DNA from 3 places in the Leuconostoc carnosum genome. Region 1 is predicted to be linked to each of the others. Evidence: predicted binding sites of a transcription regulator. Region 1 holds the regulator's gene; each other region holds the start of a gene.

Region 1 (8,017 bases):
ACGTGCCAAGCGAGCTCAAGAAGCGGTTCGTAATTCTGGTTCAGTTGTTACATTGGACACATTATTCAGCACCATGTCTGAAAAGGCTATGAAGACAGTGCCAGTAATTGTTAAGGCTGATGTGCAAGGCTCTGTAGAAGCACTTTCTGGTTCATTAAAGAAAATTGAAGTCGATGGTGTACGTGTAGATATTATCCACACAGCTGTGGGTGCAATTAACGAATCAGATGTAACGTTAGCTGAAGCATCTGGTGCTATTATTATTGGATTTAATGTTCGTCCAACATCTTTGGCAAAGTCTCAAGCTGATTCTGAGAAAGTCGATATGCGATTCTACAATGTTATTTATAACGCTATTGACGATGTTGAAGCGGCTATGAAGGGACAGTTGGAACCAGTTTACGAAGAAAAGATTATTGGAACTGTTGTCGTTAAAGAACTCTTTAAGTTCTCGAAGGTTGGTATTATCGCCGGTGCAATGGTTGAAGAAGGTAAAATCACTAAAGAAGCCAAAGTACGTATCATCCGTGATAGTGTTGTCGTTTATGATGGCGAAGTCGCTTCGCTGCAACGTGGAAAAGATTCTGTCAATGAAGTTAAGATGGGATTTGAATTTGGATTCACAGTTTCAAAGTACAACGATATTCAAGTCGATGATACTGTAGAAGCTTATGTGATGGAAGAAGTAAAAGTGAAGTAATTAATCTTGTATGTGGTAAAAATATGCAAGTAATAGTTACCTAGTTTGTTTAGACACTATAACAGATAACTTTTGTATAAAGAAAGAGGCACACCATGGCTAACCCACAACGTGCAGGTCGTCTAGCACAAGAAGTTCAACGTGATGTGACTGATTTATTGCTAAAGCGGATTAATGATCCGCGCGTGCAAGATGTCACCGTTACAAGTGTTGAATTATCTGGCGATTTGCAGATTGCTACAGTTTATTATTCAATCTTATCGGATTTAGCTAGTGATGGTAAAAAAGCTCAAGCTGGATTGGAAGCTGCAAATGGCCTTATTCGTAAAGAATTAGGGGCACGATTAACAGTATATAAGACACCAGAGTTGAAATTTGTTCGTGATCAGTCAGTTCAATATGGTAACCATATTGAAGACTTAATTCGCAAGTTGCATTCTGAAAATTAATAAATTGTGAATGAATTAACGCTACAATCAAAGTGTAGCGCTTTTTTGTGTTAAAATGGAAATACATTAAACTTAAGTAAAAGTAAGGATTTCAAATATGACTAGCTCAAATCAACCTTTAAACCCAATAATTACTAATATGGCACCAGATAAACTACTAAATTTTCAACAAACTGTCCGTGATATTCCTGGTGTTTTAAAATTGACATTGGGTGAACCGGGATTTGATGTTGATGACCGTATTAAGCAAGCAGCCACAGATGCAATCACTAACAATCGTTCACATTATGCCGAGAGTCAAGGTGAATTAGCCTTACGTTTAGAAGCTGTGAAATACTTTAATCAAACGTATCATTTAAATTATCAAGATGAGAATAATGTGATTGTAACACTTGGTGTAAGTGAAGCTATTAATGTTGTTTTAAATACGTTACTTGGGGTGGATGACGGTTTACTAGTACCTGAACCAACCTATGGTCCATATTTTTCATCCTTACGCTTGGCTCATGGCACTAAAATTACGATTGATACAACTAAAAGTCATTTTAAATTGACACCAGAAATGGTCGATCAGGCTGTTGCACAAGCTACTGTGCCAGTTCGCGCAATCTTGATGAATTATCCAACCAATCCAACTGGTGTCACTTATTCAAGAGATGAGATTCATGCTTTAGCTGAAGTATTTGTCAAACATAATATTTGGGTAATATCTGATGAAATCTATTCAGTTTTGACCTATGATCAAGAACACGTTTCATTTGCTGAAATTATTCCTGAGCAAACTGTTTATATTAACGGCTTATCTAAATCACATGCTATGACAGGGTATCGTGTTGGCTTCATTTTAGGATCAGCTAATGTCATTGCGGAAATGCAAAAAGTTCACGGTACGCTAACTTTTGCAATTCCGACATTTATTCAAGATGCAGCATTAGTTGCGTTACGAGATGTGACGGACACACCGCTAACTATGCGTGAAGTTTATAAAGCACGTCGAGACCGCGTTGTGCCAAAATTGCAAGCGTTAGGATTTGATGTGGTTACGCCGCAAGGTGCATTTTACCTTTTTGCTAAATTACCAGCAGATTTAGGTGAGGATGGCGATTCCTTTGCGTTAAAATTAGCACAAGAAGGTAAGGTAGCGGTTATCCCAGGTTCTGGTTTTAGTGAGGCAGCGAAGGCATATATCAGAATTTCATATGCAGCATCAGATGCGGATCTTGACGAAGGCATACATCGTTTATCGACATACATCGATCAATTACGTAGAGATAATTAAGAGGAATATATGAGTTGGTGGCAAAATTTATTCAGTAGAAAAAGTCAATACGGAAATTTGAGAACAACTGGGCAAATTAATGCTGTTCAAATTTCACGTCAATCCGAATTAACGGTTATAGTAGCACCTGTTACCGGTCAGTTACAAAAAATTGATGATGAAAATGACCAAATCCATAGTAAAAATGGATTTATGATGTTACCAAATGGTTATACTATTCTGTCACCAGTGTCAGGTATCGTTGTTGAATCTAAAAAAAATATGTTAACAATTAAAAGTGTTAATCACGCTGAAGTCGTAGTGAGTGTTGTGACGCATGATACTGACAACGCACGTTTAGCGCTGTATAGTCACGGACAACAATTACATGCTGGCGATATGATTGGTACAATTAGCGCCAAAAATAGCAATGCAACAGTTTATGTTATTTTTGAAGAAAATGTGATACCGCGAGTACGATATGGTGCAGTATATGCCGGACAAAATGTTTGGCAAAATCAAGAGGTTGTTAATGAATCCAAGTAATATAATTGATGGTATCATTGTCATTGATAAACCGAAAGGTGTGACATCATTTGATGTTGTAGCCAAAGTACGTCGAGCAATTGGCCAACGAAGAGTTGGACATGCAGGCACATTAGATCCAAATGTTGATGGTGTTTTAGTGGTTGCATTAGGCAAGGCAACTAAATTAATTGATGAGCTACAAACTCGTCCAAAGCGTTATATTGGTGAAATCACGTTGGGTTTTGCAACGGAATCGGAAGATTTGGACGGCGAGGTGGTTGAAGAGACAACCATCACAACACCATTTTCCAATCGGGTGATTGATGAAGCTATTGCAGAGCTGCAAGGACATATTAAACAGACACCGCCCATGTTTTCAGCGGTAAAAGTAAATGGTAAGCGATTATATGAATATGCACGTGCTGGAGAAAGCGTTGATCGGCCAATTCGTGATGCCATTATTTATAATTTTAAACGGACATCTGATGTGATCTATGTAGATCAACGCCAGCTATTTAACTTTGAAGCTACTGTATCAAAAGGGACATATATTCGTACGCTTGCTGTTGATGTTGGTAAGAAAATAGGCGTTCCGGCGACAATGACTAGTTTAACGCGCACAATGGGCAGTGGTATTACTCAAGAAGACGCTATAACCTTGGAATCGTTAAAAACATTATCACGTGAAGAACTATTGCAACATATTATATCCATTCAAGATATACTCACATGGCCAATAAAATCATTGTCTGATGACGAATGGTTTGCGGTTAAAAATGGTCAGAAGATTAGCCAATGGGAACCTAGTAATGATTATTTGCAACTTGTTTATCATGGTGAACTTAAGGCAGTATATGCTTATGATAGGGAACAAAATGTGTGGCGCTCTCGCTACGTATTTACGAATGAATAAAAATGACTAAAATCGTTAAATTACATTATCCAATTAAAAATTTTCAAAAGCCGGTTCGACAAGTTGTTGCAATGGGTTTTTTTGACGGTGTTCATCGTGGACATCAGGCTGTTATTCAACGCGCAAAGACTACAGCTAATCAATTGGGCGTGCCTCTAGCCGTACTGACATATGACCCACATCCAGTAGTTGTCTTTAAAACTTTGACTGAACCCTTACGTTATTTAACGACGCTATCTCAAAAAGCAGCTTTGCTTACGGAACTTGGTGTCGATACTATGTATGTTATGCAATTTACATCTCAATTAGCACAATTATCCCCACAGACGTTTGTAGATGACGTTGTGATGCGCCTTAACCCAATCATTGTTGTTGCTGGATTTGATCATTTATATGGCGGTAATCCAGATATATCTAATATGGATCGTTTATCTGACTATGCTCAGCAGAGATTTGATGTGGTTCAAGTGCCGGAGTTTACTGACAGTAATCAAAAAATTGGTTCAACGATGATTCGTTGTGCCTTAGAACAACATGATGTTGATAAAGCTAACCGACAATTAGGACGTATTTATACAACGACTGGTCTGATAGTTCATGGGGAAGCGCGTGGTAGAGAGTTAGGTTTCCCCACTATCAATGTCAAAACGCCTGAATTAGAGTGGTTACCTGGCATAGGTATCTATGCCGTAAAGGTAAAAATTTCAGATACTTGGTATATGGGTATGGCCAGTATCGGACGTAATATTACTTTCGGTGACGAACATCCAATTACTGTAGAAATTAATATATTAGATTTTAAACAAGATATTTATGGTGAAGAAGTAGTGATTGCTTGGCATCATTATCTTCGTGGTGAAGTTAAGTTTATTGGCATTGATGGTTTAATTGAACAACTGAAACAGGACGAAATAGCGACACGTCAATATTTTAAAAGCACGCAACAATGATTGAGTGCTTTTTTATTTAGCACTCATATAAAAAGAGTGCTAAAAAGGGTTGCGTTATTTTGAAAAAGGTGTATCATAATAACTGTTAGCAGTTAGATGCAAAGAGTGCTAATATAAATGGAGGTGATGGTATGCTAACAGCACGGCAAAAGTTGATTTTAAATGCCATCATCTATGAGTATACGCAGACGGCGCATGCAGTTGGGTCAAAGAGTCTACAAGAACAACTAGATATTAAAGTTAGTTCGGCAACCATTCGTAACGAGATGGCAGCATTAGAATCTGAGATGCTTATCAAAAAACTGCATACTTCAGCTGGACGTGTACCGTCACGATCAGGTTATCGATACTATTTAGATAATTTAATGTTGGCACGTCATGCAACACAGCAAGATGTTGTGATGGTCATGCAGTCGTTTCGCGGTAACTTCCATGAAATTGATGATTTACTTGATGAATCAGCCAGAACGTTATCTGATTTTACTGGCGCGACAGCTTTAATTTTAAAGCCAAAGCGTTCCGGGGTTAAAGTATCAGGTTTTCGTTTAGTGCCATTAGAAAACCAGCAGTTGATCGCGGTATTGGTGACCAATGATGGTAAAGTTACGAGTCAGACTTTCAAGTTACCACGTGAACTCGCTGTGGCATCTTTAGATGGTATGGTGAAATACATTAATGATCAGATGACAGGGCAGCCTGTATTGGAAGTTTTACGAATGATGCAATCAGATGAGCTGCCGACGCAAATGAGTCGTGTGATTGAAACACCTGCAGCTTTTTTACAACTGTTTGGTGATGTGCTGGCACGATCAATTGGTGATAATGTGCATATTGGTGGTCGGTTGAATGTTTTGGACTTTAGTGATGACGATGTCGAAACGAAAGATTTGAAGCGTTTGTTAGAGTTTTTAACATCGGCTTCCGGCATACGCAGAGTTTCACCGACTTACGGACGACGCGTTACAGTAAAAATTGGCTCTGAGATTGGGGAACCATTACTCAAACCGTTTAGCTTAATGACAAGAGCATTTACCGTCCCTAATCAAGGTGAGGGGATCATTGCTTTGCTCGGACCAATTCGCATGCCATATGCGCATCATACATTGCTTATGGATGCTTTTGGTGAAGCATTGAGTCAGAAAATGATTGAATATACATAAATTAGGAGGTCACTTACGTGGCAGATAAAAGTCAAGAAGAAATAAAAGATGAAGCAGTTGTTAATGAAGATGTGGTCATCGAGGAAAATGAATCAGACGTTGATGCATTAAAAGAAGACGTTGATCCGCAAGAACAAAAAATTAATGAGTTGACATTAAAAATATCAGAATTAGAAGACAAGCTACTCCGTTCACAAGCTGAAATACAAAATATTCAGCAACGCAATGCGCGTGAGTTACAAAGCATGCGTAAATATGAGGGACAGAAGTTGGCTACTGCAGTATTGCCAGCCGTAGATAACTTAGAACGTGCTTTACAAGTCGAAGCAGACGATGCTGTTACTAAGCAAATTAAAACTGGTGTTGAAATGACACTTAAAACTTTGGTTCAAGCGTTAACAGATAATGGTATTTCTGAAACAGGTCAAGTTGGGGAAACATTTGATCCAACAAAGCATCAAGCCATTCAAAGTGTTGAAACAGATGAAGTTGAATCAGATGCTATTGCCTCTGTCTTGCAAAAGGGTTATATCCTGCAAGATCGTGTTCTCCGTCCTGCAATGGTTGCGGTAGCAAAGTAAATCAACGTCAGCATATCATTAATAATCATGGTGATTCAGCGCAACGCACTACACCTTAAAAAGCTTAAACTCGATTAAAAAAGTAAAGGAAGAATATATTCATGTCAAAGATTATCGGTATTGATTTAGGAACAACGAACTCAGCAGTTGCTGTCCTTGAGGGTGGCGAACCAAAGATTATCACAAACCCAGATGGTGGTCGTACAACACCATCAGTTGTGTCATTTAAAAATGGCGAAAACCAAGTTGGAGATGTGGCTAAACGACAAGCGATTACCAACCCAGATACAATTATTTCTATCAAGTCACACATGGGTGAAGCAGGATATAAGGTTAGTGCTGGTGGTAAAGATTACCAACCACAAGAAATTTCAGCAATGATTTTGCAATACATTAAAGGTTATGCTGAAGATTATTTAGGTGAAAAGGTTGAAAAGGCTGTTATTACAGTACCAGCTTACTTTAACGATGCACAACGTCAAGCTACTAAAGATGCCGGTAAGATTGCTGGTTTGGAAGTAGAACGTATTATTAACGAACCAACCGCTGCTGCTTTGGCATATGGTTTGGACAAGTTAGACAAAGATGAAAAAATCTTGGTTTATGATTTAGGTGGTGGAACATTTGATGTTTCTATACTTGAATTAGGGGACGGTGTCTTTGAAGTTTTGTCAACAAATGGTGACACACACTTGGGTGGTGACGATTTTGATGATAAGATTATTGACTTCTTGGCTGAACAATTCAAATCAGAAAATGGTGTTGATTTGAAAGATGATAAGTTGGCATTGCAACGTTTGAAGGATGCTGCTGAGTCAGCAAAGAAGACTTTGTCTTCAGCCAATGAAGCACAAATTGATTTGCCATTTATTGCTTCAGGTGAACAAGGACCATTGCATTTACAAACATCATTGTCACGTGCAAAGTTCAATGAATTAACTGCTGAATTGATTAAGCGAGCTGAACAACCTGTATTGCAGGCGCTTAAGGATGCTGGTTTATCATTCTCAGACATCGATGAAGTGATTTTGAACGGTGGATCAACACGTATTCCTGCAGTTCAAGAATCTGTCAAGAAATTGACAAGTAAGGAACCTAACCACTCAATTAACCCTGATGAAGCTGTTGCTTTGGGTGCTGCTGTACAAGGTGGTGTGATTACTGGTGATGTTAAGGATGTTGTTCTTTTGGATGTAACACCTTTGTCATTAGGTATTGAAACAATGGGTGGTGTGTTCACTAAATTGATTGACCGTAACACAACAATTCCTACTTCAAAGTCACAAGTATTCTCAACTGCTGCTGACAATCAACCAGCCGTAGATATTCACGTGCTTCAAGGTGAACGTTCAATGGCTGCTGATAACAAGACTTTGGGTCGTTTCCAATTATCAGATATTCCTGCTGCTAAGCGCGGTGTACCACAAATTGAAGTAACATTTGACATTGACCGTAACGGCATTGTATCAGTTTCTGCT
Region 2 (8,017 bases), 130 kb from region 1:
ATGTGGGCAGTGTATCAAGAGGCATAAAATCTTCATGATTGACAATATGTATTTTTGGATGATTAGTGTCAAGCCATGTCGGTACTTGATGATCAGTGACGAGATGAATTTTATTAACCCATGGTGCATTTACCTCAACCATCCGAAACCAATATTTCAACATGCCGTAATCACGGTATCTTTCGACACTATTCAAGTTATTATCGTCTGAGCGGTACTGGTTCTTTTTTACTTGCCATTTTGGATCATTACCATCAACCCAAAGTATCACGAAATCTATCGGCATTTTCCATCCCTATCTTTTGATAAACTGCATGCATTTGTTGATCAATATTTTTTCGATCAAAAATCATCAGTTGATTAATACTTGGTTGACTGAGCTGCACACGTTTGTTATCAACCGTTTGCGATAGTAATCTTGCTAATACTTCACTATCACGCGGATTAAAGGTTTGTCCAATCTCATCATTTAAAATATAATCTTTAATGCCACGAATGTCAGCACCTAATAGGTAGGCACCATCGCGGATTGATTCTAACCCAGCACGTGACAAGCCTTCGCGCAATGAAGGCAGTACCGCGACATCAGCAGCCAGATTGATATTTCGAATTGCTGTTGTATAATTCAAAAAGTGAATTTGATCCGAAATATTAAGTTCTATCGACAGTTCTTGCAAATAGTCTAACAAACGTCCCTTGCCAGCAATAATATAGTGGACATCGGTTCTGCCTAATTTCTGCAAAGCCTCTAAGACGATACGGTGATTTTTTCGTGCAGACAGTTCACCAACTGAAACAATGATACGTACATTTTCAGGTAGGTGGAATTTTCTGATAATATCATTTTTAGCTTTAATATGTTCAGTCAGCGTTGACTCTTGTAGTAATTTATAATTTATGCCAACCCCTGCCTGATAATCAATATATTTTGTATGTAAGTGCCGTACAGCTAAGGCATAATCTTCTTTATTAATAACAATCAATTGTTTTGTGATAAAAGATAAGCACCACTCAATTGGAAAAATAAGCCAATTAATTTTTGCACTTGTTTTTGAGAAATGGAATCCGTGCGCGGTGTATATCACAGGCACTTTGTTTTTGAAACCTAGAATTCTACCTAACACTGAGGCGATGGGGGTGTGTACATGAATAAAGGAAAAATGCTCCTGTTTCATTAATTGATTAATATCCCACAGAGCATTGATATTATCTAATAAGTTACCAAAGCCACGTCTCAAGCTAATATCATGTACTACTATTTGTTTTTTATATAGCCAGTCAATAAATTTTTGATTACTCTTACCAGAAAGAGTCCCATAATGTGTAAAATTTGCGGCTACATGAACTTCATAACCCATATTTTGCAAAATTTCGATATTACGATGATTGAATTGCGCTAAAAACGATGATGTCGATGTTATTATTAATGCTTTTTTCCGAAAAATCGTCTTATACCATCTCTTTCAATAATAATTGGTAGTGTACGTAAAATAATCATAATATCTCCCAATAGTGTCACATGATTAGCATATATTGCATCAAAATCAGCTTTTTGAATATTTTTCAATTGTTTACGTCCATTGACTTGAGCAAGCCCGGTGAGTCCTGGCTTTACATTAAGTGCTCCAGATGCTTGCCTTAATTGCACTAACTCTGTTTCTTGTGGTACAACTGGTCGCGGACCAATTAAACTCATGTCACCCTTCAAGATATTAATCAACTGTGGTAATTCATCGATTGACGTTGTTCTTAAAAATCGGGCAAAACGAGAAACCCGATTTCTAATCTTTACACGCTGCTCACCAACTAAAATTGGGGTATCTGTAGGTAGTGTTCTGAACTTATAAATTTCAAAAATAACACCATACTGGCCCACACGCTGTTGATGATAAATAACACTATCTTTTGTTGTAATATACAGTGTTATATAGACAACAAAAAGAAGTGGCGATAACACAATAAGTGCAATTATCGCCCCCATAAAATCAAACAACTTTTTTATATGTTCTTTATACATTCTCTTCCCATTTACTGTCTCTCCAAACAAGTAATGTCTTCATGATGTGTTCAAAATCAATCAAGCATTATCCCTAGATGTTTTATGTCATTAACAGCAAGTACTTCCTATATAAAGTTATTATAATCTTATCATTTATTACAATCCTTTTCCATTACATTAATATTTCTTTTATATAGACATAAAAAAATAATATTTTCGTTATTTATTACAGGACTTTTTTGTAATATAACATGATTGAATCGCATATTAAATCTCAAAAAAATGCCCTAGTATTTGGCTACGACATTTTTTAAATCATATCAAGTTATCTTTATTAATCTTCGTTTTTCACATCATCTAGTAAATCACGTTCTTGATTGGTAAGTTGGCGTGCTTCCAATAGATCAGGTCGTCGCAACCATGTGCGCCGTAGAGATTCTTTCAAACGCCATTCAGCGATTTTTGCATGGTTACCACTCATCAAGACATCAGGCACTTGACGGCCTCGAAAATCAGCTGGACGCGTATATTGTGGAAATTCCAAGAGATTATCTTGGAATGAGTCCTCAGCAGCACTGGCTTGGTTACCCAATACATCAGGCAAAAAACGAGCAGTTGCATCAATAATGACCATTGCTCCCAATTCGCCACCGGTTAGCACATAATCACCAAGTGAAATTTCATCATCAACCAACTCACGAATCCGCTCATCATAACCCTCATAATGACCAGCAATGAAAGTAATATGTTCTTTTTGCGCTAACTCTTCTGCAACATGATGATCAAACTGACGACCTGCAGGATCTAACAAGACCACATGTCCCTTATCACCAGCTTCTTTTTCAACAGCTGCCATCGCATCGAAAATTGGTTGCGCCATGAGTAGCATCCCCGCACCCCCACCAAAGGGATAATCATCCACATTATTGTGCTTGTTTTCAGTATAATCACGAAAATCAGTCACGTGAAAATCTAAAGCGCCTTTATCAATAGCTTTACCCAAAATGGATTGTTTTAATGGTGTAAACATATCAGGGAATAAACTTAAAACATCAATTCGCATTAGTCCAAAAGCCCTTCCAGTGCGTCAATCGTGATTAACTTATTGTCGACATCAACTGATTTGACAACATCATCAATCATTGGAATCAAAGCATCAGGCTGTCCCTCACGCTTCACAACCCAAACATCATTAGCACCTGTGGTCATAATTTCAGAGACAATACCAATGACATTACCAGTCAAGTTAACTACCCGGCTATCAATGATCTCATCATAATAGTATTCATCATCTTCAAGTTCTTGTCGCTCATCACTAGCAACATAGATATCATCAGTTTTATATTTTTCAATTTCGTTGATATTCATGATGCCTTCAAACAAAACTAGCCACATATTCTTATGTAATCTTGAAGATTGCACCGTCATGGGAACTAAGCCTTGTTTTGTCTCAATTTGTAATTCAACACCTTTTTTAAAGCGATTTTCCGGAAAATCTGTAATTGCCATGATTTTAACTTCGCCACGGATACCGTGTGTGTTGACAATTGTGCCAACTTTAAATAAATTATCTGTATTTGTCATAGTGTTATTATATCAGATTTTAACCCTATCTAACGCCAATAATTCTGCTTTTATGTGCGAACCATAGCGATATTGGCCAATACCCCCACTTTTGGGTAAAATACGATGGCAAGCATTGATAATTGTCAGCGGATTCTTCCCAATAGCACTAGCAACCGCACGAATTGCCGTTGGATGGTTAGCACGTTGCGCTAATTCTGCGTAAGTCAAATATTCGTGAGGTATCATATTATGCATTGCTTGCCATACCTCTCGCTGAAATTTGGTGCCTGAGAGATAATTAATTTTTAATTGTCGCCAGTCGATGGCTTCACCTGCTGCGTAGTGCTTAAACAATGCTACTTCTGGCACGTTATCTGCTATCACATCAACTGTTGGATAAAAACTTTTAAAATCAGCAACACCATCACCATCGTCTGCTAAGCTCACAAAAACCAAGGCATCATCTTGTTTAAACAACGTCAATTGTCCACCTAAAAAAGTTATTGTCTCATAAATAATCATACCTTTAGTTTATCATAAGTAATTAATAACAATAAAAAAACGACCACATCATCAGTCGTCGTTTAAAATATTATTTTTTCAAGCTATCAATATCGATATCTTCAATCGTTGCTACTTTAGCTTTATCCAACATATTAGCTTTAAATCTAACGTTGTCGCCTACCTTCAAAAAGACAGTTGTTGGCGCGCTATCAGCGTCTATACGGAATACCGTTGCTTGATTCTCTAACATGAAGTTCACAATGGTTGTTTTACCATCATTGACCAAAGCTACACGTGATACCTTACCCGAAATTGATTTTGCCAGTTTAGTATCAGTTGATCGATTATTGGACTTTGATTCAGCCAAATCATTACGATAATCATCTAGTGCTTCCTGTGCATTATCACCATCAATAACAATATCATTATCAATTGCATTGATATAGACATACTTCTTAAAGATACCTTTACTATCTAGCAAAGATATGACCCAAGTTGGTGTGCCATCAATGTTATACAAGATCGGCATTTTTGCTTGCCATTTCTTTTCTGGATAGATTTTGTCCGCAATACTAATTGCACCATCAGAATCCATTAAGCCTGAGCGTGTATCCCGATAATACGTCAATTGTCCTGTTTTAGCATCCACCAATGAATAACCTAAAGCAGAGTCCTGATCATTATTCCCCGATGTAAAATCAGTGAAATAGACTAAATTCCCCTTTGAATCGATCAAAGGCGTAATTTGACCCGCAGCATAGACACCATTATCTGTTGGTACCTTCACATCACGCTTGGCACCAAAGGCTGTCTGGTTCCACCAACCCTTTTGATAACGACCATAGAACTCATTCATTTGATTAGCAGCAGCACTTGTAATTGGTGCATCAATAAACTTTGGCGCTTTTTGCGCATCATAAACATTAACATCACCCGTTTGGGCATTCAGCACCGCTGTTTTAAATTCATTGAACTTCATGCGACCAGAAACACCGTACTCGCGGTACAAAGTTTGAACATAGTATGGTGTCCCATTATCATCGATTTCTAAATTCATACGACCCGTACTAGCATATGTAGGTGCGGCTGCATATATCTTACGTGCGGCATCATCATTAAGATAAGCCGATGGGCTATATTTCAAAGGTTCTTTAACAAATTTTGGTTGTGCATTGACATCTGTGGCGCTAATCATGAAATATCCTGGCACAGATCTATTTTTAAGCCACTTGAAGAATCCATTAAATTCAACCGTTGCAACGTAAACGTACTGCCCATTGATTGTTTGAGCCGTGATACCATCCAGTTCATACATATTAGAATTAGGAATGACACTGAACTTTTGTTGCATCTTACGTTTAGCGGTTTCTGGCGCTAAAGCAATCGGCATTTCTTTAGCTGATGTCAGTAATTCTGCTGACCGCTTCTTTTGTGTTGGAATGGAATCGTATACATTATTAATACTGGTAATGCGTGTGACGAACGACGTCCCACCAACAATAATCCAAAGTACGATTGGAATTAATAATACCCATACATAGCGCTTCAAAAAGCTTGTTTGTTTCGGTGATATATTGACCGTATTAGCATGTTTATTATTTCCACTAAATTCGCGTATCTTGTCAATCGCTGACAACCCAGCATTACCTAAAAAGTTAACAATTGCCGCAGCAACTGCCAAGAAAATATTAACATTTAATAATGTCGTTAAGTTTTTAGGGGGTAATTGAATATAAAGTGCCAAATAAATAACAACGAACTCAATAATAGTCGTAGTAATAAACCATAACCAGCGCCTATTTAATGCAACAGCGATAACATTAGCCAGTAACATACCAATACTAAACACTAATGTCACGTTGATAAAATCTAATAACATAAAATTCTCCTTAACAGTGCGTAAAATAGCATATCTATCATTATCAATTATAAAGTAACAATGATAACAAAGATAGTAAACAGTCATCATTATGTAGATAATCAAAAAACCTAATTGGCATGTTTCCCAATTAGGTTTTATAATCTGATACTTTTTGAAGAAAGCGTAGACCAAAAATTAAAGTGCTGCTTTAATTTGATCAAAAACTTTCTGTGTGCCCACACCTGTTAATAAAGCAACACCATTAATAACCTTATCTTGAATTTCATGTGGCACCATTGTCGTTGAAACTACGATATCATAATCGCCGTTTCGAATAGCGCTAACCTCATCAGAAATTTTTGATTGTAAAAATTTAACTTCGTTAACTTTACCTTCTGAGGTTAGAAACTCTTTAATTTTCCCTGTAGCAATTGTTGATGTTGCAATTCCTGTACCACACACTACCATCAGTGACTTTATCATTTTATTACTCCTTTTTATATACGTTTCGTATGAAATTTATTCAACCAAATCATCAAAGCAAGAACAATCATGCCAGCAACCGTGATACCACCCCAGCTTAATAATTTACCTAACCCAACAATTAGCAGTGTTGTCCAAGCACCTCCATCTGACAACACTGAGATGGAAGACGCGCCGTTCATTGAGAAATGAGCTGATTTAGCAGCAATTGTTAGCAATGGTGCAATCCAAGACGCAATCCATAATGAGATAGCAATATCTATTATGCCACCAATCACAATTCTAAAAACATTTCCACCGAATACTGCAGCCATAACTGCAATCATAAATGGTATTGTTGCTAAATCTCCAAAGGGTAACACTGTGTTCCCTGGCAAAATAACAGCAATCAATAGCGATAATGGTACTAAAATTAATGAAGCAGATAACACTGCTTCCTGTCCAACAGCCAAGGCAGAATCCATACCGATGTACAAGTCACGTCCAGGAAATTTTTTCTGTACTAACTGATTGGCTGCTTCAGAAATTGGTGATAGTCCTTCCATCAATAAAGCTACCATACGCGGCATTAAAATTAAAACAGCAGATGTGGTAATACCTAAATTCAAAATCTTAGTAATATCATACTGTGCTAATGATCCGATAATCAACCCAATAATAAGGCCCATAACTGCTGAATCGCCAAAAACACCTAATCGTTTTTGTATGGTTTCTGGTGTCCAATGAATATTTTTAATACCTGGAATTCGATCCAAAACCCAATTAATAGGTAATGCGATCACAAATCCAGGTGCAGAAGCACCTTGAGGAAAAGAAATACCTTCTAACCCATAGTGTTTTTGAATCGTAGGTGCTGCCAAATCAGCTAAGAAATAAATCCACATCGCATGAACTATCATTGTTGCCAAGCCCAAAGCAAAGTTATTTGTCGCTGCATACACTAACGACCCAGTAAATGCAATATGCCAGTAATTCCATAGATCGACGTTTAAGGTTTTAGTTAGCCCTATAACTAACAAAATAACATTTAAAGCAACACCAATTGGAATGGCCAAACTTCCTAATGTTGTGCCGTATGAAATCGCCGATGCTGCTGGCCATCCAACATCAATCGAGCCAAGTGTTAGCCCAAAATTCCGGACCATCGACTGAGCTGCCGGACCTAAATTATCAGTCAATAATTCAATAACTAGATTTAAACCCGTAAAACCAATACCAACCATTAAAGCTGCTTTAAATGCTTTCCCTACTTTAATTCGTAAAAATAATCCAAATACGAATAATAACATTGGTAAAAATACGGTTGGACCTGCGTTCAATAACCATCTAATAATCCCCATTATAATGTCCTTTCTTACTCAATACCTGCTGTTTCCAAAATTGAAATAACATTCTCAATACTGTTAGTATTCAAAATTTTAATTAAAAGTTTTTTATTTTGAATAAGGCCAATTAGTTTTTGTAACATCTCTAACTGCTCATGTGGTTTCGTTAACGCTAGCATAAATATAATCTTAACTGGTACGTCTTTCCCGTCACCCATTTGGAAAAAATTCACAGGTGACTTTAATCTCATGACACCAATTTGTGAACGTATAACATGT
Region 3 (8,017 bases), 190 kb from region 1:
GCTGTTTCTAACCCGGCTAAAATTTTAATTAAGGTTGTTTTACCAATACCTGATGGGCCAACAATGCTTAACACCTCGCCATCGTTAACCGTTAAATTCAAATCTCTAAAAATTGTATTCGTATCATATTTTTTGGTTAATTTTTTAATTTCTAACATAGCTTATCTCCAAATATTTAAACGTTTTTCGCTACGGCGCAATGCCACTGTGACAATTGCTGTCATGAGTAAATAAATCAAGCCAACCAACAAATATGGTAATAATGTCACATCACGACTCGCTGCAATGTTTCCCGCACGCAGAATATCTCCTAAGCCAATTACATAGACTAATGACGTATCTTTAACTAAATTAATCACTTCATTTCCAAACGATGGCACAATAATTTTAATCACCTGTGGCAGGATAATCTTGAAAAAAGTTTGAAATTTATTAAAACCAAGCACTTTTGCAGCATCATATTGTCCACGTGGCATTGACTGTAGTCCACCACGGAAAATTTCTGCTAAATAAGCGGCATAGTTAATAATAAAAGCAATCACTGCTGCTTCAAATCTTGGAAACGTGATGCCTATCATACCCAAACCATAATAAACGAAAATCAGCTGTAATAATAGTGGCGTTCCACGCATAATCCAAATATAGCCATTAATAATCCAACGAATCGTAAAATAAGGTGACTTCATGCCTAATGAAACAATAATTCCTAAGGGCACCGAGCCAATAATGGTTAGGAAAAATACACCTAGTGTCATTTTCAAGCCGGCTAATAAGCTTGGCAATATTTCCATCAAATAATTCATCTTTATCTCCTTCTAACTGACAACATTAATTTCATTTTTTTGATTAAAAAAATCCTCCTGCAAAATTAATTACAAGAGGACGCTTGAGCGTGATACCACCTCAGATTTTGATTTTGCTCACACAAAACCACTCTGTCAGTCTTTCCACCCAAAATAAGAAAACGCCCTCTAAATACAGTCGTATTTAGAGGGCGTTTTTCCGCGGTGCCACCTCTTGATTATATAACTATCACTAGTTACATCTCAGTCAGTCAAAAGACTGTATGCGGTAACGGGCATTCCCGATATGACCTACTCAATTCAATCACACACTCGCAGATGTGTTTCGTTTAATATAACCGTTTGCTCGCACTAACCACAAACTCTCTGAAGGATACATTAACCTACTCTTCTACTCAACGTTTTTTAATATATTTCTTATTATATTCTTTTCAAGTTATTTGTCAAGAACTATCTCAAAAATTGAAATAGCGACCAAACAGGATAATAACCGACTGCGGCAATCATTACGTTTAAAATAACCGTCGGCATCACTTCAAATAACATAAATGCCGTTAAACCAACACTTGATACACCTGTAATAAAACCTGCCACATAAGTGACCAACAGATAAACAATCAGACCAACTAAAAACATAAATAATCCACTTAATAGGCGCTCATCTAATACTTTATGAAGCTGCATCATGACAGCCACTGAACTAACAAATGCTAATGTATATGTCCCAAAAATACCAGTATAATACATATCAAACAGCACGCCAATTAAGATGACATATAACCAGAATGGCATATCTGTTTCAGCATCAAATTGTACAGCGTAAAATAACCATCCTAGGGTTAATACAGGTAGTATATGCCATGGAAACGCAGTAAATATACCACCCATTCCAGACATTAAACTACCATCAACAAATAATAAAAACAATAATACAATTGGATATACAACACGTAAGCGTGTTAACTGCCAAAATGCCATCTATTGCGCTCCAATCTCTGATACCGCAACAACAACTGTTGTAATATTACCTAAGTCTGCTGCTGGTTCAATATTGATTTGCTTAGATAGACCATAATCATCTTTCGTCACGCTAGTAACTGTTCCTACAAATATGCCTGCTGGAATGATGCCACCTAGACCCGAAGTTTTTACCAAATCACCCTTTTTAATTTTGTTATCAGAGGTAACTTGGCCCATGATCAACTGATTTTTTTCCCTATTAAAATTAGTCACAATACCATTAACATCGCCATCGTCACCTTTAATCGTAATAGCAAAACGATTAGCTTCTTCACTCGTATCAGAAATCAAAGCCACTTTAGCGTTCGTGGTATTTACTTCACTAATACGACCAATAATTCCTGCTCCAGCTAGCACTGGCATGCCTTTTTTCAGCCCAGAATTTAATCCTTTATTAATAACTAGCTGTGATTGCCATGTTGTTGGTGAACGACTAATCGTCACAGCAGAAACTGTTTTGTAATCAGTTAACGTTGCTTGTAACTTAAGTTGCTTTTTAAGTGACGCATTTTCTTCTTCAATAGTTTGCAAACGTACTTTGTTTTGCGCATACTCATCAATTTTTGATTTCAAATCACGATTTTCCGAAAAAGTATCCAATAAATTCCCGATACTATTAGCTGTTCGTCCAACAGCATTTGTCGGCATAGCAATCACTCGGCTTACGCCACCAGCTAAATCATTACCAAAGCGTTGTATAAATGGTGGTGTATTCGTTCTTTTCGCCCACCAGTTCGATCCCGCAATTAACCCTACAATCACAATGACGGCAATAATAATTGTTACAACGGTGCGTGATGAAAATATTTTACGCATTTTGTTGTCCCCTTGTTTTAAAAATAAAAGCGTAGCGCAAGCGCCACGCTAGTGTTCAATTAAGCTCATCTTATATTTAGTTTTGACGCATAACATCAATTGATTTTAGTGCTTCACCAGTACCAATTGCAACGGCATCTAATGGTTCATTAGCAATCAAAACAGGTACTTTAGTTGCTTCTTGAATAATTTTATCCATATCACGAAGTAATGCACCACCACCTGTTAAGACCATACCATGATCAATTACATCAGCAGCTAATTCTGGTTGTGTTGATTCCAACGTTTCTCTTATTGCAGCAACAATTTCTTGAACTGGTTCCTGAATAGCAGTTGCCACATCTTCGGCAGTCACATCAATTGTTTTTGGCAAACCAGTCAACAGGTCACGTCCGCGCACGGAAGCATTTGGCAAAGTTCTAGCTAATTCCAAAGAAGCAGCGCCAATCTCGACCTTCAATCGACTAGCAGTTGGTTCACCAATTGTCACATTGTACTTATTACGTACAAAATTAGCAATTGATTCATCTAGTTTATCACCAGCAATACGTATTGATCGACTAGACACAATACCACCCAATGAAATAGTGGCCACATCAGTCGTTCCACCACCCATATCAACAACCATTGATCCTGTTGGATCCATCACTGGTAGCCCTGCACCAACAGCTGCAGCAAAAGGTTCTTCAATCACATACGCATCGCGTGCACCTGCAACACGAGCCGCATCAATAACTGCACGACGTTCAACCGCTGTGACACCTGATGGTACACCAATTGTCACATATGGTTTTCCAATACGCCCACCAAGTGCTTTTTGTAGGTAGTATCGGATCATTGCTACTGTTGTATCATAGTCGGCAATCACACCGTCACGCATTGGACGAATTGCAGCAATACTAGCTGGTGTGCGACCCAACATATCTTTTGCTTCAGAACCAACGGCTACAACTTCGTTTGTCTCTGTATTACGTGCAACTACAGATGGTTCACGCAATACGATACCACGTCCCTCTATATATACATATGTACTGGCCGTACCAAGATCGATACCGACGTTACGTTGTCCAAATGAAAATGCCACAATGCTGCCCCTTTTATACTTAGAATGTAAAATATGCGCAATTTTATTTTATGTTTAACTGATAGTATTGTAGCATAGAAACACATTTTTTGACTAATTAATTTACACGAACATACTTGACTTGACCCTGCTTACCCGCTATACCACGAATACGATTCTGTGATGGAAATTCCCGCCAAACTTTTTGAAATTCCGGAAATGCCTCTGGCGTCATGTTAATCTCATCAATTTTACCATCACGCAAATCATTTAATAGTTGTTTATAATCCATAATACACCTCACTTCTAGTATACAATAATTAAAGTTAGCACTCAAACTATCAGAGTGCTAACTTTAATTGCAATTTAATGTTGAACTGTTATAATTAATACATAATATATAGAAAGGAAATGTTCTTGTAGTGTTAAATCACTCTAATATATCGATCTTCAACATGATTTAACCACTACAAAAACTACTGATAATTATGGCAGCACAAGACCCCTTTGGCTTTAACAATATTAATTTTGATGACATGATGCGCGCAATGAATGAACAAATGCAAGACGCACAAAATGGTGGTCAAAATACCACTGGACCACAGCAAAAAAATAACAAAAACAAAAATAATAAACGGCCAACATTTTTGGAAGAGTATGGTATTAACCTAACACAACAGGCGCGTGAAGGTAAGCTTGATCCAGTGATTGGACGTGATAAAGAAGTCGCACGGACAATTGAAATTCTTAATCGCCGCACCAAAAATAATCCTGTCTTAATCGGAGAACCTGGTGTTGGTAAAACAGCCGTTGTTGAAGGCTTGGCCCAAGCAATTGTTGCCAATAAAGTCCCAGAAAAGTTACAATCAAAAGACGTCATTCGTTTAGATATGTCAGCGCTCGTGCAAGGTACTTCAATGCGTGGTCAATTCGAAGCACGTATGCGCCAATTGATGAAAGAAGTTAGCAGCAATGATACTGTCATTCTATTCATTGACGAAGTTCATGAAATCATGGGTGCCGGGAATGCGGAAGGTGGTATGGATGCCGGTAATATCTTAAAACCAGCATTGGCTCGAGGCGAATTCCAACTTATTGGTGCTACAACACTCAACGAGTACCGTAAAATTGAAAAAGACGGTGCTATTGCACGGCGTTTTCAACCTGTACAAGTGGAAGAGCCTTCTAAGAAAGAAACCGTTACGATTTTAAAAGGTATCCAAAAGCGATACGAAAACTATCATCACGTCGTCTTCACAGAAGACGCTATTCAATCCGCTGTTGAACTTTCTGATCGCTACATTCCTGAAAGATTTTTACCTGATAAGGCGATTGATTTGATTGATGAAGCCGGCTCACGTAAAAACCTAACAATGACAATCGCTGATCCTAAATCTATTCAAACTAAGATTGATAATGCTGAGCAGTTAAAGCAAGAAGCCATCGATAAAGAAGATTTCGAAAAAGCCAGCTACTGGCGGGATCAAACAAACCAACTTGAGTCTCAAAAAGCACAAGTTGAAGCTCATCCTGAAATGTTTAAACCACAACCCGTCACTGAAAAAGATATTCTGAAAATCATCGAAGACAAAACTGATATTCCAGTTGGAGATTTGAAAGAAAATGAAGTCAACCAATTACAAGATCTCGATAAACAGTTATCAAAACATGTGATTGGTCAAGATTCAGCTGTTCAAACAGTCAGCAAGGCTATTCGCCGAAATCGCATTGGTTTAACAAAATCAGGTCGACCAATAGGTTCGTTTTTATTTGTCGGCCCAACCGGTGTCGGTAAAACTGAGCTAGCTAAACAACTTGCTAAAGAAATGTTTGGTAGCAAAGATGCCTTAATTCGATTTGACATGTCAGAATACATGGAAAAGCATTCTGTTTCTAAAATGATTGGTGCCCCAGCTGGTTACATTGGCTATGAAGAAGCCGGTCAATTAACTGAGCAAGTTCGCCGTCATCCTTATTCATTAGTCTTGATTGATGAAATTGAAAAGGCACATCCAGATGTCATGAATATGTTTTTACAGATCTTGGATGATGGTCGTTTAACAGATGCTCAAGGTCATATTGTCAGCTTTAAGGATACAGTAATTATTATGACATCCAATGCTGGTTCAACAGATACCGGTAACACACCAGTAGGTTTCAATCAAGCTGACCCCAAAAGTCGATTATTACAACGCCTAGAAAACTATTTCCGACCTGAATTTCTCAATCGTTTCGACGATATTATTGAATTTCAACAGCTATCTCAAGAACATCTCTTAACAATTGTTGATTTAATGTTGGCTGATATGAATGCTAATTTGGCCGATAATAATTTAAACGTCACCGTCAGTGATGCTGCTAAAATCAAATTAGCTGCACTTGGTTATAATCCCGCTCTTGGTGCCCGACCATTACGTCGTGTATTACAAGATAAAATTGCCGATACTTTGGCTGACCACTATCTCGCACACCCTGAAAGTACAACACTATTTGCAGATGTGAATACCGAAACCGGCGACATTGTTATTTCTGAAAATGACTATGTTAAAGCTTAAAAAAAGCACGTTCTAAGAACGTGCTTTTTTATATTCGACCAATATATTCTAATTGATCAGAATGTGACATATCAGTAGGATTTGTACCAGGTTGATTTAAAGGTACAGCAAGCCCTAATTTGAAATAATAGTTTAACCAAAAATCTGATATATCATGTTGCCCATCACCAAACTGCATGGGTTGTTCATTAAATGTAATCACACCCTTAAAAGCTAGAGCTACTAATTGAGAACAATAAAGCCCCGGACCATCTGGATAAAATGAAAAATTATACGGTAATCCTTCAAATGCTTGTACTTGAGAAATCACACGATCAACTTGGTTGGTCATTGGACGATAGATGTCAGCATGTCCAGAATTTTCTATAAATTCAGTTAAAGATTGTATCACAACACCATAACGACCACTTGCATGAATAACAGAATAATTGTCTAGCGCAATGCCAACATGAATGTAATCACCAGTTGCTGCAGCAATCGCTTCATCCAAATCATCATGTTGATTGCGAACAAATAGTAAGTCTGCAGCCTTTATTTTCATATTACTACTCACTTTAAACAATCCCTATTAACAAATATCATTCCCAAACTTCGCTTAATAAATGTGTTTCTTCGGGTTTTGGTCCCACAGCAAAACTTAGTAAGTCGACTGACAATAATTCTGAAATACGCTTAAGATAATTTTGAGCATTTACTGGTAATGCTTCAAAAGTTTGTACACCTGTAATATCTTCATCCCAACCAGGTAAAGTTTCACAATTAATGTCTAAACCTTCAAACCATGTATCAGATGCTGGAAAATGATGTATTTCTTCACCTTTATAAGTATATGATGTTGCAATCTTTAATTCTTTCAAACCAGACAAAACATCCAGTGAATTAATAGCTAACTTAGTCAACCCAGAAACTTGTACAGCATGGCGTAAAGCCACAGCATCTAACCAGCCAATACGACGTGGGCGCTTCGTCACAACACCGTATTCATGACCAACTTCGCGAATGTGGTCCGCAATATCATCATGTAATTCTGTTGGGAAAGGCCCCTCACCAACACGTGATGTATAAGCTTTAATGACACCAACAACATCCTGAATCTGTTTAGGTCCCACACCTGCGCCATTCATGACACCACCAGCAGTTGGATTTGAGCTGGTAACGTAAGGATAGGTTCCATGATCAACATCCAACATAATACCTTGAGCACCTTCGAAAACAACTCGTTTCTTATCACCCATTAATTGACCAAGCAAATATGATGTATCAGTAACATACGGTGCCAGTTGACGCCCATATTCAACATAGGTGTTGAATATATCATCATAATTCAAGGCTTCTTCGCCATATAATTTTGTTAATTGCGCATTTTTAAAAGGTAAATATTCTTTTAGTAATTTAGCAAATACTTCTGGATCAATCAAATCAGCCATACGAATGCCAACACGTGAAATTTTATCCGTGTAAGCTGGTCCAATACCTTTTTTGGTTGTCCCAATACGATTATTTGATGATGATTCTGCTGCTTTATCAAGGGCAATGTGGTACGGCAAGATCACGTGTGCACGGTTGGATATACGCAAATTATCAATTGAAATCCCCTTGGATTCAACCTCAGTGATTTCGGCTAGTAGTGCTTCAGGGTTAACAACAACACCGTTACCAATAATAGCCAACTGACCTTGCGTTAAAATACCAGATGGCAAAGCTGATAATTCAAACTTTGTATCACCATGCCAGATTGTGTGCCCAGCATTATTACCACC

Evidence for each region. The regulator HrcA, encoded in region 1, represses chaperone genes, less so after heat shock. The targets are predictions, from matches to a motif close to TTAGCACTCNNNNNNNNNGAGTGCTAA.
Region 2: FGL89_RS02110 (DNA-binding protein) is a predicted target of HrcA. The motif match lies at 5,989-6,015, and genes of this name have one in related genera.
Region 3: FGL89_RS08600 (protein YkzS) is a predicted target of HrcA. The motif match lies at 4,029-4,055, and genes of this name have one in related genera.

The regions. Positions count from the first base shown of each region.
Region 1 is NZ_CP042374.1:320,087-328,103, reverse strand. Features, by position in the region: gene infB (translation initiation factor IF-2) at 1-700, shown strand, start outside; gene rbfA (30S ribosome-binding factor RbfA) at 796-1,149, shown strand; gene FGL89_RS01550 (aminotransferase class I/II-fold pyridoxal phosphate-dependent enzyme) at 1,247-2,428, shown strand; gene FGL89_RS01545 (PTS sugar transporter subunit IIA) at 2,438-2,953, shown strand; gene truB (tRNA pseudouridine(55) synthase TruB) at 2,940-3,848, shown strand; gene ribF (riboflavin biosynthesis protein RibF) at 3,851-4,798, shown strand; gene hrcA (heat-inducible transcriptional repressor HrcA) at 4,930-5,958, shown strand; gene grpE (nucleotide exchange factor GrpE) at 6,000-6,539, shown strand; gene dnaK (molecular chaperone DnaK) at 6,641-8,017, shown strand, end outside.
Region 2 is NZ_CP042374.1:448,121-456,137, forward strand. Features, by position in the region: gene FGL89_RS02080 (stealth family protein) at 1-286, opposite strand, end outside; gene FGL89_RS02085 (glycosyltransferase) at 255-1,358, opposite strand; gene FGL89_RS02090 (sugar transferase) at 1,424-2,017, opposite strand; gene trmD (tRNA (guanosine(37)-N1)-methyltransferase TrmD) at 2,334-3,062, opposite strand; gene rimM (ribosome maturation factor RimM) at 3,062-3,583, opposite strand; gene FGL89_RS02105 (methylated-DNA--[protein]-cysteine S-methyltransferase) at 3,596-4,087, opposite strand; gene FGL89_RS02110 (DNA-binding protein) at 4,158-5,948, opposite strand; gene FGL89_RS02115 (PTS sugar transporter subunit IIB) at 6,126-6,410, opposite strand; gene FGL89_RS02120 (PTS galactitol transporter subunit IIC) at 6,428-7,753, opposite strand; gene FGL89_RS02125 (PTS sugar transporter subunit IIA) at 7,768-8,017, opposite strand, start outside.
Region 3 is NZ_CP042374.1:506,848-514,864, forward strand. Features, by position in the region: gene FGL89_RS02390 (amino acid ABC transporter ATP-binding protein) at 1-158, opposite strand, end outside; gene FGL89_RS02395 (amino acid ABC transporter permease) at 162-803, opposite strand; T-box leader at 988-1,211, opposite strand; gene mreD (rod shape-determining protein MreD) at 1,254-1,781, opposite strand; gene mreC (rod shape-determining protein MreC) at 1,782-2,639, opposite strand; gene FGL89_RS02410 (rod shape-determining protein) at 2,716-3,723, opposite strand; gene FGL89_RS08600 (protein YkzS) at 3,821-3,994, opposite strand; gene FGL89_RS02415 (ATP-dependent Clp protease ATP-binding subunit) at 4,191-6,257, shown strand; gene FGL89_RS02420 (YiiX/YebB-like N1pC/P60 family cysteine hydrolase) at 6,286-6,798, opposite strand; gene FGL89_RS02425 (adenylosuccinate synthase) at 6,836-8,017, opposite strand, start outside.